Regions from separate parts of the Citrobacter sp. GW821-FHT02E08 genome, predicted to be linked through region 2. Evidence: riboswitches for the same ligand, from Rfam matches in the RefSeq annotation. Region 2 holds a riboswitch; the other holds the start of a gene.
What was found. Region 2 has a riboswitch for cobalamin ahead of btuB (TonB-dependent vitamin B12 receptor BtuB). Riboswitches for the same ligand answer to the same signal wherever they lie in the genome.
Positions count from the first base shown of each region.

Region 1: another riboswitch for cobalamin. It lies ahead of AC07UY_RS13130 (cobyrinic acid a,c-diamide synthase CobB); the one in region 2 lies ahead of btuB (TonB-dependent vitamin B12 receptor BtuB).

Region 1 is NZ_JBWKVL010000009.1:58,930-65,844, forward strand. It holds gene AC07UY_RS13100 (cobalt-precorrin-4 methyltransferase) at 1-374, opposite strand, end outside; gene AC07UY_RS13105 (decarboxylating cobalt-precorrin-6B (C(15))-methyltransferase) at 367-936, opposite strand; gene AC07UY_RS13110 (cobalt-precorrin-7 (C(5))-methyltransferase) at 926-1,531, opposite strand; gene cbiD (cobalt-precorrin-5B (C(1))-methyltransferase CbiD) at 1,525-2,664, opposite strand; gene AC07UY_RS13120 (cobalt-precorrin-8 methylmutase) at 2,661-3,293, opposite strand; gene cbiB (adenosylcobinamide-phosphate synthase CbiB) at 3,304-4,263, opposite strand; gene AC07UY_RS13130 (cobyrinic acid a,c-diamide synthase CobB) at 4,260-5,639, opposite strand; cobalamin riboswitch at 5,736-5,910, opposite strand; gene pocR (transcriptional regulator PocR) at 6,223-6,915, opposite strand, start outside.
Region 2 is NZ_JBWKVL010000015.1:119,918-126,832, reverse strand. It holds gene btuB (TonB-dependent vitamin B12 receptor BtuB) at 1-1,588, opposite strand, end outside; cobalamin riboswitch at 1,654-1,848, opposite strand; gene trmA (tRNA (uridine(54)-C5)-methyltransferase TrmA) at 1,963-3,063, shown strand; gene AC07UY_RS17925 (YijD family membrane protein) at 3,116-3,475, opposite strand; gene fabR (HTH-type transcriptional repressor FabR) at 3,491-4,126, opposite strand; gene sthA (Si-specific NAD(P)(+) transhydrogenase) at 4,325-5,725, shown strand; gene oxyR (DNA-binding transcriptional regulator OxyR) at 5,708-6,625, opposite strand.

The DNA.
Region 1 (6,915 bases), on a different contig from region 2:
GCGGCCGCGCCGAGGAAAGCACTGACGCCAGGCACCACCTGCCAGTCGATGCCACGCCGGGTCAACTCTTCGCCCTGCTCGCGTACAGAACCGTACAGTGATACATCGCCGGTTTGCAGACGCACCACCGTTTTTCCCGCCTTCACTCCGGCTTCCATCAGGTCGAGGATCTGTTCCAGGTGCAGTTCCGCGCTGTCGTGACACTCTGCGTCTGGCGGGCAGTAATCCAGCAATTCGGTATTAATCAATGAGCCTGCATAGATAACCACCTGCGCCTGTTGCAGCAAACGGTAGCCTTTGAGGGTGATCAGCTCACGGTCGCCAGGACCTGCGCCGACAAACCACACACTACGGGGATCAAATGTCTCAGACATGGTGTTCTTCCTTCTGACAGGCGATAACAAAAACAGGATTATTCGGTTTGAAATAGTGACCACTGCCGAGGGCAGTCAGTGACGAAACGTGTAGCTGTAGGCAATCCACGTCCTGCACACCAATGTGCTCCAGATGCGCCAGCGCGGTATTGAGGTTTTCTTGCAGGATGAAGGTCATGACCAGGCGGCCGCCGCAGTGAAGCTGGCGCATTGCCCAGTCAATCAGTTCGGTAAGGTGACCACCGCTGCCGCCCATAAACACCGCATCGGCTTTCTCGGTCAGCATCATTGGCGCTTCACCTGGCAGGATATCAATGTTACTGCAGGCGAAATGCTGGCGGTTTTCATCCAGCAACCGCAGCGCTGCGGGATTGCGCTCAATGGCGGTGACATGCAGAGAAGGATGCTGCAGCGCCGCCTCAATCGAGACGCTTCCGGTTCCAGCGCCGACATCTATGAGATGGCTTGCGCGGTGCAATTCAAGTTTCGAGAGGGCGAGTGCACGAACCACTTCTTTGGTCATCGGCACTTTCTCTCCACGTAGGAACAGCTCATCTTTCATCAAGGATCACCACTGCATTCATCTCATAGTCGCTGTTGACCTCACTGACGGGCAGCCAGTGGATCCGTTCGTTTTCCATCGCCAGGTTTTCACCGATCACCATCCAGCGATGTCCCTTACCGCGTTTCATTAACTGAGCCGCTATTTCGCGTGGGCCGCAGAGCGTGTCTGTCACCATCGCGACCTTGCTATGTCGTGCCAGTTCGTCAAAACAGACGCTGCGCCCGTGGCTGCTGGTGAGCCACATATCGTTCATATCAACGCCTGACTGCGCACAGAGATACTGCACCGCGCTGATGCCCGGAATAATCCGCACCCGCTCAAGACCAAAATGCGCCACCATGCGCGTGCCGATACCGTAAAAAAGCGGATCGCCAGAGGCCAGTACCACCACGCGTTTATCATTCTGGCGGGCAACCCAGTCCAGCAGTTCCGCAATGTTGGCGCCGAGCACAAACTGTTCGCCGCTGAAATCAGGGAACTGTAATAAATGGCGTTTCCCGCCCACCAGGACGTCGGCTTGCGCCACCGCTTCCCGGGCGGCTGGCGTCATCAGATGTAGCCCTGCGGGCCCCATTCCCACCACCGTTAACATTGCATCTCCTTCGCAATCTCTTCGACCGGGCGGTTACTGCCGAGAACCTGATTCTCGAAAGAGAACATGATGGCGTCACAGCAAGGCGGGTTTTTCGTAAAACGCAGCATCTGCATGACGCGCAGACAAATTCGCTCGGCCAGATGCGGGTAAATGCGCTGAAATCCGTAGGCGTCGATATGTTCCATCGCCGCTTCGGTGGTATCGCAGTCGCTGACCAGCGTCAGCAGTTCACGCGGTGCGCCAAGGAGCGCCAGATGCGCCACTAACGTTTCCATGCGGGCATCGGCGATATGACTGTGCGTATGGAAGATCCCAGCGGAGATTTTGATGAGCTTACCAGGGTGTCCCACCAGCACGATGTGGCGATACCCCAGTCGCACTGCCTCTTCAATCATGTAGCCGACGAAATTGCTCATGGTGACGACAACCTGAGTGTCGATTCCCATTTGCTCGCGGACAAAACGTTCACCATGATTGCCTGGCACCAGCACAACCCTGTCCAGACCCGCTGCGCGTTTGATCTCCAGCTCCAGCGACAACGAACGTTTCCAGCTCTCTTCCGACATTGGCGTCACAATTCCTGTCGTGCCAATGATCGAAATCCCCCCCAGAATCCCGAGGCGTGAGTTGTAGGTTTTTTGCGCTCGCTCTTCACCTTCCGGAGCGAAGATTTCAATTTCTGCGCCACGCGCCGGACCAATGGCTTCACGTACTGCGGATTCAATGGTGTGCCGGGGCGTGCGGTTGATCGCCGCGCTACCGACAGGCAAACCGATACCTTTACGGGTGACCGTGCCAACGCCCTCTCCGCCCAGCAAGACGATCTCACCGCTGTCATTCAGCGTCACACGGGCAAAAATCAACATGCCGTGGGTGGCGTCCACATCATCTCCGCCATCCTTACGAATCGCGGCAATGGCCTGCTGCCCTTCGATGTGGGGAGACTCAACGTTCAGACACAGCGTTACCCCGGAAGGCGTAACGATAGAAACCTGATGAATCAAATGCTGGCGCAATACCATGAGTGCAGCGACTTTTGCTGCCGCCGTTGCACAGGATCCCGTGGTATACCCCTTGCGAAGCGCTTTGCCGTTGTGCCATACCGGGGCATCAAAGGATGCGTCGCTCATCGCGCCCCCTGCAGGTGGTACAACATGGCGTTCACGATGGCCGCAGCCACGTTACTTCCGCCTTTGCGCCCCAATGCGGCGATCGCCGGCAGGTTGCTTTGCGTTAGCGCGTCTTTCGACTCTTCGGCGCCAACGAATCCTACTGGCACACCGACCACGCCGCTGACGGCAACATCATGTTCAAGCAGTCGGAACAATGCCGTTGGCGCATTGCCGAACACAAACACCTTTTCGCTCTCTTCAGTAACCGCAATATCAACGGCCGCCATTGAGCGGGTGATCCCCTGCGCTTTTGCTGCACTCACGACGCGCGGGTCGCTGATGTAGCAGCGGCATTCACCGCCAAATTTGGCCAGCAGGGTTTTATTGATCCCGGAAAGCGCCATCGTGGTATCGGTATAGATAACGCACTGACGCTGGAGTGCCGCACACAGGTGCTCCAGCGCATCTCTGGAAAACCACAAAATGTCCAGCCAGTCAAAATCTGCCGTAGTGTGGATAACCCGTTTGATGATCGCTTCATGCAACGGGCTGGCAAATTGATAATCCGGGCGGGTCTCACGAATAATCTCGCCAATGATGTCGAAACTTTTGGTTTCAATCGCCTGGGGTTGCTGGATGTATTGCATGTATTTCTCCTCAGGCCGCGCCAACTACCAGCCAGTGCGCCACCATAAACAGCGCAAGGGCCAGGGTCGAAGCTACCCACATCAATCGAATCGTTTGGGAAATGTCGTCTACAGAAATGTCGCGCCGCGCATCGCCTATCCAGGGTTTCTCAACGCGCTGCCCAAAGTAGTTATTCGGACCGCCCAGGCGAATCCCTAGCGCCCCAGCCACACAAGCCTCAGACCAGGCGCAGTTTGGACTGCTGTGGTTGTAACGGTCACGCCAGCCGATCTGCAGTGCGCGGGCGCCATCCTGACGGCACAGGATTGCGGCAAGACTGAGCAACAGCCAGCTAAGACGGGCTGGAAAGTAATTCGCCACATCATCAAGGCGGGCGCTGACCATACCGATGGCCCGGTATTTTTCATGCTTATAGCCCACCATAGAATCAAGGGTGTTGACCGCTTTGTAGGCCATGGCTAACGGTGCGCCGCCAATCAACAGGAAAAACAGCGGCGCAATAATGCCGTCAACGGTGTTTTCCGCCACGGTCTCTACCACTGCACGATTGATTTGATCCGGCTGTAACTGCGACGTGTCCCGACCCACAATCCAGGCGAGCTTTTCCCGGCTTTCGGCAAGATTGCCAGCCCGCAATGGACGTTCAACATCCATCGCGGCCTTTGCCAGGCAACGCCCTGCCAGGACGGTAAAGATCATCCAGACTTCAACCAGCCAGCCAAACCAGGGGTGAATCATCGTCGCCAGCGTCAGCACGCCCCAGGAAACACCCCAGGTCACGCCGACCACCAGCACCCACATCACCGCACCACCTACCCGCAGCGCGCGCTCGCTATGGCAATAACGTCTGACAAGGCGTTGAACTGAGGAAATTAAATTGCCTATCCAGCGCACCGGATGCGGCCAGTTTTGCGGGTCACCAATAATGAAATCGAGAAGCCAGGCAACGCCCCATGCCAGCAATGTCATAGTGACTCCCTGCCCGCAGCCAGCCAGTGGTTCAACATTTGTGGACGCTGCGCGAAATGAACGTGAAGGTAGCTGGCAAAGGTATTGCCCACTTGCCAGCCGCCGGACCATTCCTGCAAGGTTTTACCGTCACGGACTTTGCGACACGCCATCACGGCCGGTATTTCTGGGGTAAAATCCGAGTAGTGAAATTCATGCCCACGAAGCACATCACCTGCCGCTGCCAGCAGTGTTTGCTGCAGGGCCTGCGCTTCGCAGTAGCCGAAGCGGGTAAGTCGTTTTCCCATCCGGCTGTGGCCTGGAATAACATCGGCCATCTGATAGACCGCCCCGGTTGAATCCTCCAGCGAGGTTCCCAGGTACATCAATCCGCCGCACTCCGCATAGATAGCCACACCGTGCTGATGCGCTGACCGCAATTGCGACAGCATTTCTCTGTTTTCAGCAAGCGCCGCCGCATGCAGTTCAGGATATCCGCCGCCAAGCCAAATCATCTGACAGTCAGGGAGTTTGCGGTCATGAAGAGGACTAAAACGCGTGATACGGACGCCAGTACGCTCCAGCAGAGTGATGTTGTCCGGGTAATAAAAATTGAAGGCTTCATCATCCGCGAGCGCCAGCGTAAGCCCTTTACCAGCAGAAGCGGAGGGTAATGTCGGCCATTCTCCTTCAGGCAACGACGTGAGATGACTCAGTGAAAGCAGCTGGTCGATATCCAGTGTCTGCTCAAGGGTACTGGCAAATTCCTGCCACGGTTGCTGATTGATAAGCGACTCTCGGGCGGTGACCAGTCCAAGATGGCGTTCAGGCAATGAAACGCCCTCAGCACGAGGGACATAGCCCAGAACGGGCACCGTACAGTAGCGTTCAATTGCCGTTTTGAGGAGTTGGTAATGTGCTTCGCTATTAACGCGATTGACGATAACGCCCGCAATGTTGAGGTCAGGATCAAAGTGCTGGAACCCCATCACCGTCGCGGCAATCGAGGTTGATACCGCTTTGCCATCCACCAGCAGAATAACCGGGCAACCCAGTTGCTTCGCCATTGCCGCCGTACTGCAATAATTGGGGTCGGTGCCGTAGCCGTCGTACAGCCCCATAACCCCTTCGATGACGGCAATGTCAGCCTGCTGCATATGCTCGCAAAACAAGGCATTAAGAACGGGCTCAGGGAGCATAAAACTGTCGAGATTGCGGGAGGCCGTGCCACAGACCGCCGTATGCCAGCCCGTGTCGAGATAGTCAGGTCCCACTTTGCAGGGCTGCACACGCAGACCGCGACGTTTTAACAGACTCAGCAAACCCAGCGTTACCGTGGTTTTGCCACAGCCGCTTCCGGTGCCTGCAAGAATAAATGCGTGAGAACGTGCCGCCATACCCTGATCCTGTTCAGGGTGGTAGGGGTGTAGAGATGCGCTTGTAACCCGTCTTCAGACGATACGCTTCCGATCAACCCACTTCCCACCGAAGTTGTTGGTAATGGTCGACAGGCAGGTCTTCTGGCTCAGCGTCATCCTCACCCGTCCTTCCCAATCTTGCGATCAGTGGCGTTTACGGGGTCGTCAGCATCACAGCAGCGGGGGCTGCGGGGGATTCTCACCCCCTTCCCTGCCACAAATGTGGCAAACCTGTCGACTTACGTTATGGGCATTTTTCGTAACCCATAACGGTAATTAAACTCTAATTACATCTCACTCTTTCTTACGCCAATTTCCTGGCGTTTACATGCATATTTCACTCGTATATGTATTGAATGAGTGCAGCGGGGAAATAATAATAAAAACCACACTTCCCGAAACTGCACCCCATCACAAAAATAAAAACAGACGCAGTTTATCCCTCAAATAAGACTATTTTGTTGCGCTACGACAACTTATCGCATTGAGATGATTGTTTTCATTTTATAAAGGCTGACATGCCACAGGATATCAAAAATCGGCAATTGCCAGATATTGATATTTACGCAGATTCAATATAGGAATTTTCATTAATTTGCTGGCGAAACGTCTGCGGCGTCACCTGATACGTCTGGCGAAAAACTTTGCAGAAATAACTGGTTTGAGAAAAGCCTAAATTACGCGCAATGCTGGCAATGCTCCAGTCACTGTGGCACAGCAGTTCCCTGGCGCTGGCCATTCTTTGCTGGTTTACCCAAGCGTTAAAACCGATGCCCTGATATTTTTTAAATAATTTGCTGAAGTAGTACGGGCTAAGATAAACATGTGAAGCGACATCCTCAAGACGCAGATCGTCCGACAAATGCGCATCAATGTAGCGCAGCGCTTTCTTTATTTTACTGTCATGCGGATTAGGGCTACGGTTCGCCCGGGCAGGTTCAGCTTGCTGTGGGTTATCCTTGATAACAACAAAATTAAGTTGTTTTTTAAGGCAATTTTCAACAATAAGCTTCAACAGGTCTGCTGACGCCATCACCCTTGAATAGTCCATCTCAGGTACGTTATGAAATTCATTCAGCAGTTCGGGATCGGCTTGCCAACGGTCATCCACACTAAGAATATCCACCAGGCCGACATCGTTGCTTAAACGCACTTGTCCACAAAGGACAAAACCAACCAGATGACCTGCAATTACCAACGGAATAGAAAAATCGGTTAAACCCGCATGGCAGCGATAAATACAAGGTTGGTCTGA
Region 2 (6,915 bases):
GCCAGTCAAGTTGGTATTTGACCAGTTGTTTTGAGCGACGAGGCAGCGGTTGGTCGGTAATGGCATTACGGGCATCAACATAATCGTAGCTGAGCGTATGCGCCAACGGTCCCGTATCAAAGTTTGCGGTTGCCTCAACCCCTTTAATACGGACCTCCCCCTCGTTGTAATATTTCTGGGCATGATCGTCATAATCGATCATGTCATCGATATCGTTACGATAACCTGAAATACGCCAGCTAACGCCTGCCGTTAACCCTTCAAACGCACCTTCCCACTGCTTACTTTCTTCAGGATTCAGATCTGAATTGCCGTAGAAGCCATACAGTTGGCCCAGATTCGGGGCTTTGTAAGAGGTGCCGTAGGAAGCAATAAAACGATAGCCTTCAATAAATTCCCATCCGGCGCTGGTTTGCCAGGTGCTATGACGGCCAAACTGGGAATTATCATCACTGCGCACTGCACCTTCAAAGGTGAAGTCACCGAGTTGCTGCAGCCCTGTCAGGTAGAGACCCGTGTTGCGCTGTTCATTGCCTTCAGCCACATAACCCGTTCCGGGCGTCGTGGTTTGTTTCTGCCAGTCGATACCTGTCCCCACATTACCGTGACCAACGACGACACTGTTTGACCACTGGACATTATATTGCTTCATATCATCCAGCGTCGCGGAATCATCATAACGACCATATTCAGGGTCGTAGTTATAGTCCTTGCTATGGCTATAACTGGAAACCAGTTGAGATTGAATGCTCTCGCCGTTGAAGCGCAATCCGGCATCCCAGCTCTGGCTATAGAGTTGACGAGTGTCGATCAGCGGTGTGCCTGGCCAGTAGTAAGAGTCATAATTAGTACGGTTATCATAGCCATAGCCACGCACAAACCCGCTCCATGTCTCGGAAAAATTATGCTCCAGCGCACCATAAAGCGTCTTGCTCTGGAAGCCATCCCGATCGGATTGCGGCTGGACGCCTGTACCACCGTAAGCGACAACATCAAAACCACGCGTATAAGCGTAATCCCCCATCAGCGTGACGCGTGTGTTTTCACCAAGCTGTTGCTGCGTTGAAATATTATAGTTCTGATAACTGTTCGTTCCCCATCCGGCAGACAACTCTGTGCCCGATTTCTCGCGCGTTGTAATGATGTTTACCACGCCGCCAATTGCATCCGAACCATAAATAGCTGAACGCGGGCCTCGGATGTATTCAATACGCTGAACAAGAGCCACCGGGAACTGACTGAGATCCGCAGAACCACTGACCCCCGCCAAATTCAGACGGACACCGTCAACCAACACCAGCACATGGCTGGAATTCGTCCCGCGAACAAAAATGGAAGAGAGCTGTCCGGATCCGCCGCTTTGAGAAATATCTACCCCAGGCAGACGACGTAGTACATCGTTCACGGAAGTCGATTGCCAGCGATCAATATCCTGACGCGTGACCACAGTCACAGGAGCAAGCACGGCACTGAGAGGTTGTTGAAAACGGTTTGCAGTAACGACCATGGTGTCCGGGTTAACATCCTGCGCCCACCCGGAAAATGCTGTGACGGAGAGCGCCGTCAACAGCGAGGTTTTTTTTATCATTGTAAAGCATCCACAATATAAGAAGGATGCCGCAGGCCCCATCGATAGTACGCGATGATGAAAACCAGATGCGACGTTAGCCGGCAGGTCTTCGGGCTTGGAAGATTATCCATGTACAAGATAAAAAGAGATGAAGACTTCCCACCTGACGGCAGTGTCTGCTTACGCATCCATCTCATCATTCCTTACCGCTGCGCGTCAGCCCCAGATTTACACTGGGTTCCCTTTTAACTCACAGGACCGGAGCACGGATGCTACATTCTGCTATAACCTATTGTCCAGGCTAGATATCACAAATCCGTAATCATCAATGACTGGACATCTGATGAGCAATCCCTACAATCCCCGCGTACTTTTATTATTCAGGATGCATCATGACCCCCGAACACCTTCCGACAGAACAGTATGACGCGCAGCTTGCCGAGAAAGTCGTCCGTTTGCAGAGTATGATGGCGCCGTTTTCTGATCTAATGCCGGAAGTGTTTCGCTCGCCGGTCAGTCACTACCGTATGCGTGCCGAATTTCGTTTATGGCACGATGGTGATGACCTTTACCACATCATGTTTGATCAGCAGACCAAAAACCGCATTCGCGTCGATAGCTTCCCGGCCGCCAGCGAGCTGATCAACCAACTGATGACCGCCATGATTGAAGGCGTTCGTGACAATCACACCCTACGCCACAAGCTGTTCCAGATTGATTACCTCACGACGATGAGCAATCAGGCGGTGGTAACGCTGCTGTACCATAAAAAACTGGATGATGCCTGGCGTAAAGAAGCCGAAGCCTTACGGGATGCGTTACGCGCAAAAAATCTGAATGTGCATCTGATTGGTCGGGCGACGAAAACCAAAATTGAGCTGGACCAGGATTTCATTGACGAACGTCTACCGGTTGCCGGGAAAGAGATGATCTACCGCCAGGTTGAGAACAGCTTTACCCAACCCAACGCAGCAATGAACATTCACATGCTGGAATGGGCGCTGGATGCCACCAAAGGTTCGACCGGCGACCTGCTTGAGCTGTACTGCGGTAACGGTAACTTTTCGTTAGCGCTAGCGCGAAATTTTGATCGCGTACTGGCAACGGAAATCGCCAAACCGTCAGTGGCGGCAGCACAGTACAATATTGCTGCGAATCACATTGATAACGTGCAAATTATTCGTATGGCTGCGGAAGAGTTTACCCAGGCGATGAACGGCGTGCGCGAATTTAACCGTCTGCAGGGCATTGACCTGAAGAGTTATCAGTGCGAAACCATTTTTGTCGATCCGCCACGCAGCGGTCTGGACAGTGAAACCGAAAGAATGGTGCAGGCGTATCCGCGTATCCTCTACATCTCCTGTAACCCGGAGACGCTCTGCAAGAACCTGGAAACATTAAGCCAGACGCACAATGTGTCACGCCTGGCGTTGTTCGATCAGTTCCCGTATACGCACCATATGGAGTGCGGGGTCTTGCTGACAGCGAAGTAAAACGTGTTGCCGTTGTAGGCCTGATAAGCGTAGCGCCATCAGGCCTACTGCATTACTCTGCCAATTCCTGCTTACGATTGCGAACCTTAAAGCCAATCCAGAACACCAGAGCCACCGACAGTACCGCCGGGAAGAAGTTGGAGCCGATATCCGGATATTCCGCACGCACTACGGTACTGTAAAGCAGCACACCCAGAATAAAGCAGGCGGCAGCAAGACCTGGCAGCCCCACGGGCATCGTGCGATTTTGATAGCGTTGATGCAGGCAATACACCGCCAGTATCAGCGCAATTAACGGGAAGACAGAAAATGGCACAATGGAGCTAAACAGCGCCGCAAATGTACCATTGATTGACAAGCCAGCGACCAGCGCCAGCAATAACGTACCTTTATCTTGACCTGACTGTTTCATTGCTCATCCTTCACGTTACTCGGAGTGATGTGACATTTTCTCTTGTTCACGGCGATACCAGTAATATGCCCCTTTCGCAATCATGCGCAGTTGCAATACCAGTCGCTCTTCTAATTGCCGACGCTGTTCTGCGCCGACATCCAATGCCTCCGCGCCCGCACTGAAGACAATCGTCACCATGGCTTCGGCCTGAGCTTCAGTGAACGCACGCGGCATATGGTTTTCGAGTTCAAGATAGTCCGCAAGTTCCGCGATGAAATGTTGAATTTCACGCGCAACGGCCGCACGAAATGCGGCAGAGGTACCCGAACGTTCACGCAATAATAAACGGAAGGCGTTTGGATTGTTGCCGATGAACTCCATAAATGTGGAGACCGAGGTGCGGATCACACTCCCGCCTTTGGCAATACGCTGACGCGCCTGGCGCATCAGCTGGCGTAGCATTAAACCGCTTTCATCGACCATCGTCAGACCAAGCTCATCCACATCACGGAAATGGCGGTAAAACGAGGTTGGCGCAATGCCCGCTTCCCGCGCAACTTCACGCAGGCTCAGACTGGCGAAACTTCGCTCAGCACTCAGTTGACTGAATGCGGCTTCTACCAGCGAACGCCGGGTTTTTTCTTTTTGTTGCGCTCTAACGCCCATCACGATGTCTGAATCCTTCCGTATGCCTTGTCTGGCACTATACCAGAGATTAAAAGTAACGGGTTTACGCCGGATTGTGAATGATTGTTTACGCGCAGTTTGTGCTTCGACTTCGCAAAAAAGCACAACGATAATTGGGTTATCCCGGCAATAATGTTACTATCCTGTTGCTTTTATGTATAAGAACAGGTAAGCCTTACCATGCCACATTCCTACGATTACGATGCAATAGTAATAGGTTCAGGCCCCGGCGGCGAAGGCGCTGCAATGGGTCTGGTTAAGCTTGGAGCGCGCGTCGCCGTCATTGAGCGCTATCATAACGTTGGCGGCGGTTGTACCCACTGGGGCACCATCCCGTCAAAAGCGCTCCGTCACGCCGTCAGCCGTATCATCGAATTCAATCAGAACCCTCTTTACAGCGACCATTCCCGACTGCTTCGTTCTTCCTTTGCCGATATTCTCAACCATGCCGATAACGTAATAAATCAGCAAACTCGCATGCGGCAGGGTTTTTATGAGCGTAATCACTGCGAAATTTTGCAAGGTAACGCCCATTTTGTTGACGAACACACGCTTGCACTGGAATGCCGTGACGGTACGGTAGAAACGTTGACGGCCGAGAAATTTGTCATCGCTTGCGGTTCTCGTCCGTATCACCCTGGCGATGTCGATTTCTCGCACCCCCGAGTGTATGACAGCGATTCCATTCTCAGCCTGCAACATGAACCGCGCCACGTGCTGATCTATGGCGCGGGGGTCATTGGCTGTGAATACGCCTCAATATTCCGGGGAATGGATGTCAAAGTCGACCTGATCAATACCCGCGATCGTCTGCTGGCATTCCTCGATCAGGAAATGTCCGACTCCCTCTCTTACCACTTCTGGAACAGCGGCGTCGTCATTCGCCACAATGAAGAGTACGAGAAAATCGAAGGGTGTGACGATGGCGTGATCATGCACCTGAAATCCGGCAAAAAACTAAAAGCGGATTGCCTGCTGTACGCCAACGGTCGCACCGGTAACACGGACTCGCTGGCGCTGGAAAATATTGGTCTGGAAACGGACAGCCGCGGTCAGTTGAAAGTCAACAGCATGTACCAAACGGCTTTACCGCACGTGTATGCCGTGGGCGATGTGATAGGTTACCCGAGTCTTGCCTCTGCAGCTTACGATCAGGGACGTATCGCAGCACACGCGCTGGTCAAAGGTGAAGCCACCGCCCATCTTATCGAAGATATCCCCACCGGGATTTACACCATTCCGGAAATCAGCTCTGTCGGTAAAACCGAACAGCAGCTGACAGCGATGAAAGTGCCATATGAAGTAGGACGTGCCCAGTTTAAACATCTGGCGCGGGCGCAAATCGTTGGGATGAATGTCGGAACGCTGAAAATCCTGTTCCATCGTGAAACCAAAGAAATTCTGGGAATCCATTGCTTTGGCGAGCGTGCGGCAGAAATTATTCACATTGGCCAGGCGATCATGGAACAAAAAGGTGGTGGTAACACGATCGAGTACTTCGTTAACACCACCTTTAACTACCCGACCATGGCGGAAGCCTACCGGGTAGCGGCGTTAAATGGTTTAAACCGCCTGTTTTAACGCGTTGTCAAAATGGCCATCCATCGAACCACGGATGGCCTCCGCCAACTGCTCATAACGGCTGCGCAGCGGTGATCCTGGACGATAAACCAACCCAACCGTACGACGCGGTTCAGGCTTAATACAAGGCAGATAAACCACGCCATCACGCTTACGTTCCCGCGGAACCGCCAGCGCAGGCAACAGGGTAATCCCGCTTCCTGCCGCTACCATATTGCGTAATGTTTCCAGACTGGTCGCCCGGAAATGGGTATCTTCATCCGCACCGGCTTCAAAACAGAAGCCCATCGCCTGGTCGCGCAGACAGTGGCCATCTTCCAGCATCAGCAGCTTTTCACCCGCCAGATCGGACATCGGCACGCGATCGCGGTTCGCCCACGGGTGATCTTCATAGATCGCCAGCATCATCGGTTCATCAAACAGCGGGACTTCGATAAACGCCTCGCTCTCCTTCACCAACGCCAGAATAACGCAGTCGAGTTTGCCGCTATCCAGTTGCGCTAACAACTGATGCGTCTGCGCCTCATGCAAATACATTTCTAACTTCGGGAAGGTCTGATGCAGCATGGGAATAATATGCGGCAGCAAATAAGGGCCAACCGTTGGGATCAAACCAATATGTAGCGGCCCAGACATTGTCTCGCCTTGCTGGCTTGCCATTTCCTTGAGCACTTTGACCTCACGCAGTACGGTACGCGCCTGATCCACCAGCAGCAAACCTGCCTGAGTGAACAGAACTTTACGACTCGTACGCTCCAGTAGCATCACGCCCAGCTCATCTTCCAGCTTGCGGATCTGCCCGCTCAGCGTCGGTTGGCTAACGTGACAGGAATCCGCCGCCCGCCGGAAGTGACGATGTTCGGCTAATGCCACCAGGTATTCAAGATCACGAATATTCATTATTCATCCTCCGTCGCCACGATAGTTCATGGCGATAGGTAGCATAGCAACGAACGATTATCCCTATCAAGCTTTCTGACTAATAATACATCACAGAAACGGAGCGGTACCTCTTTAACCCCTTGAAGCCACTGCCCGTTCAGAGAGTTTCTCTCATACTCGACATAACGAAAGCCAACGTGAACTTTTGCGGACCCCGTGGTCCGCTTTTTTTTTGCATAAACATTACCACTGCCGTCAATTACGACCTGCTGTAAGCAGGAAAGCCCCCGATAAAGGGGGCCTGAGAA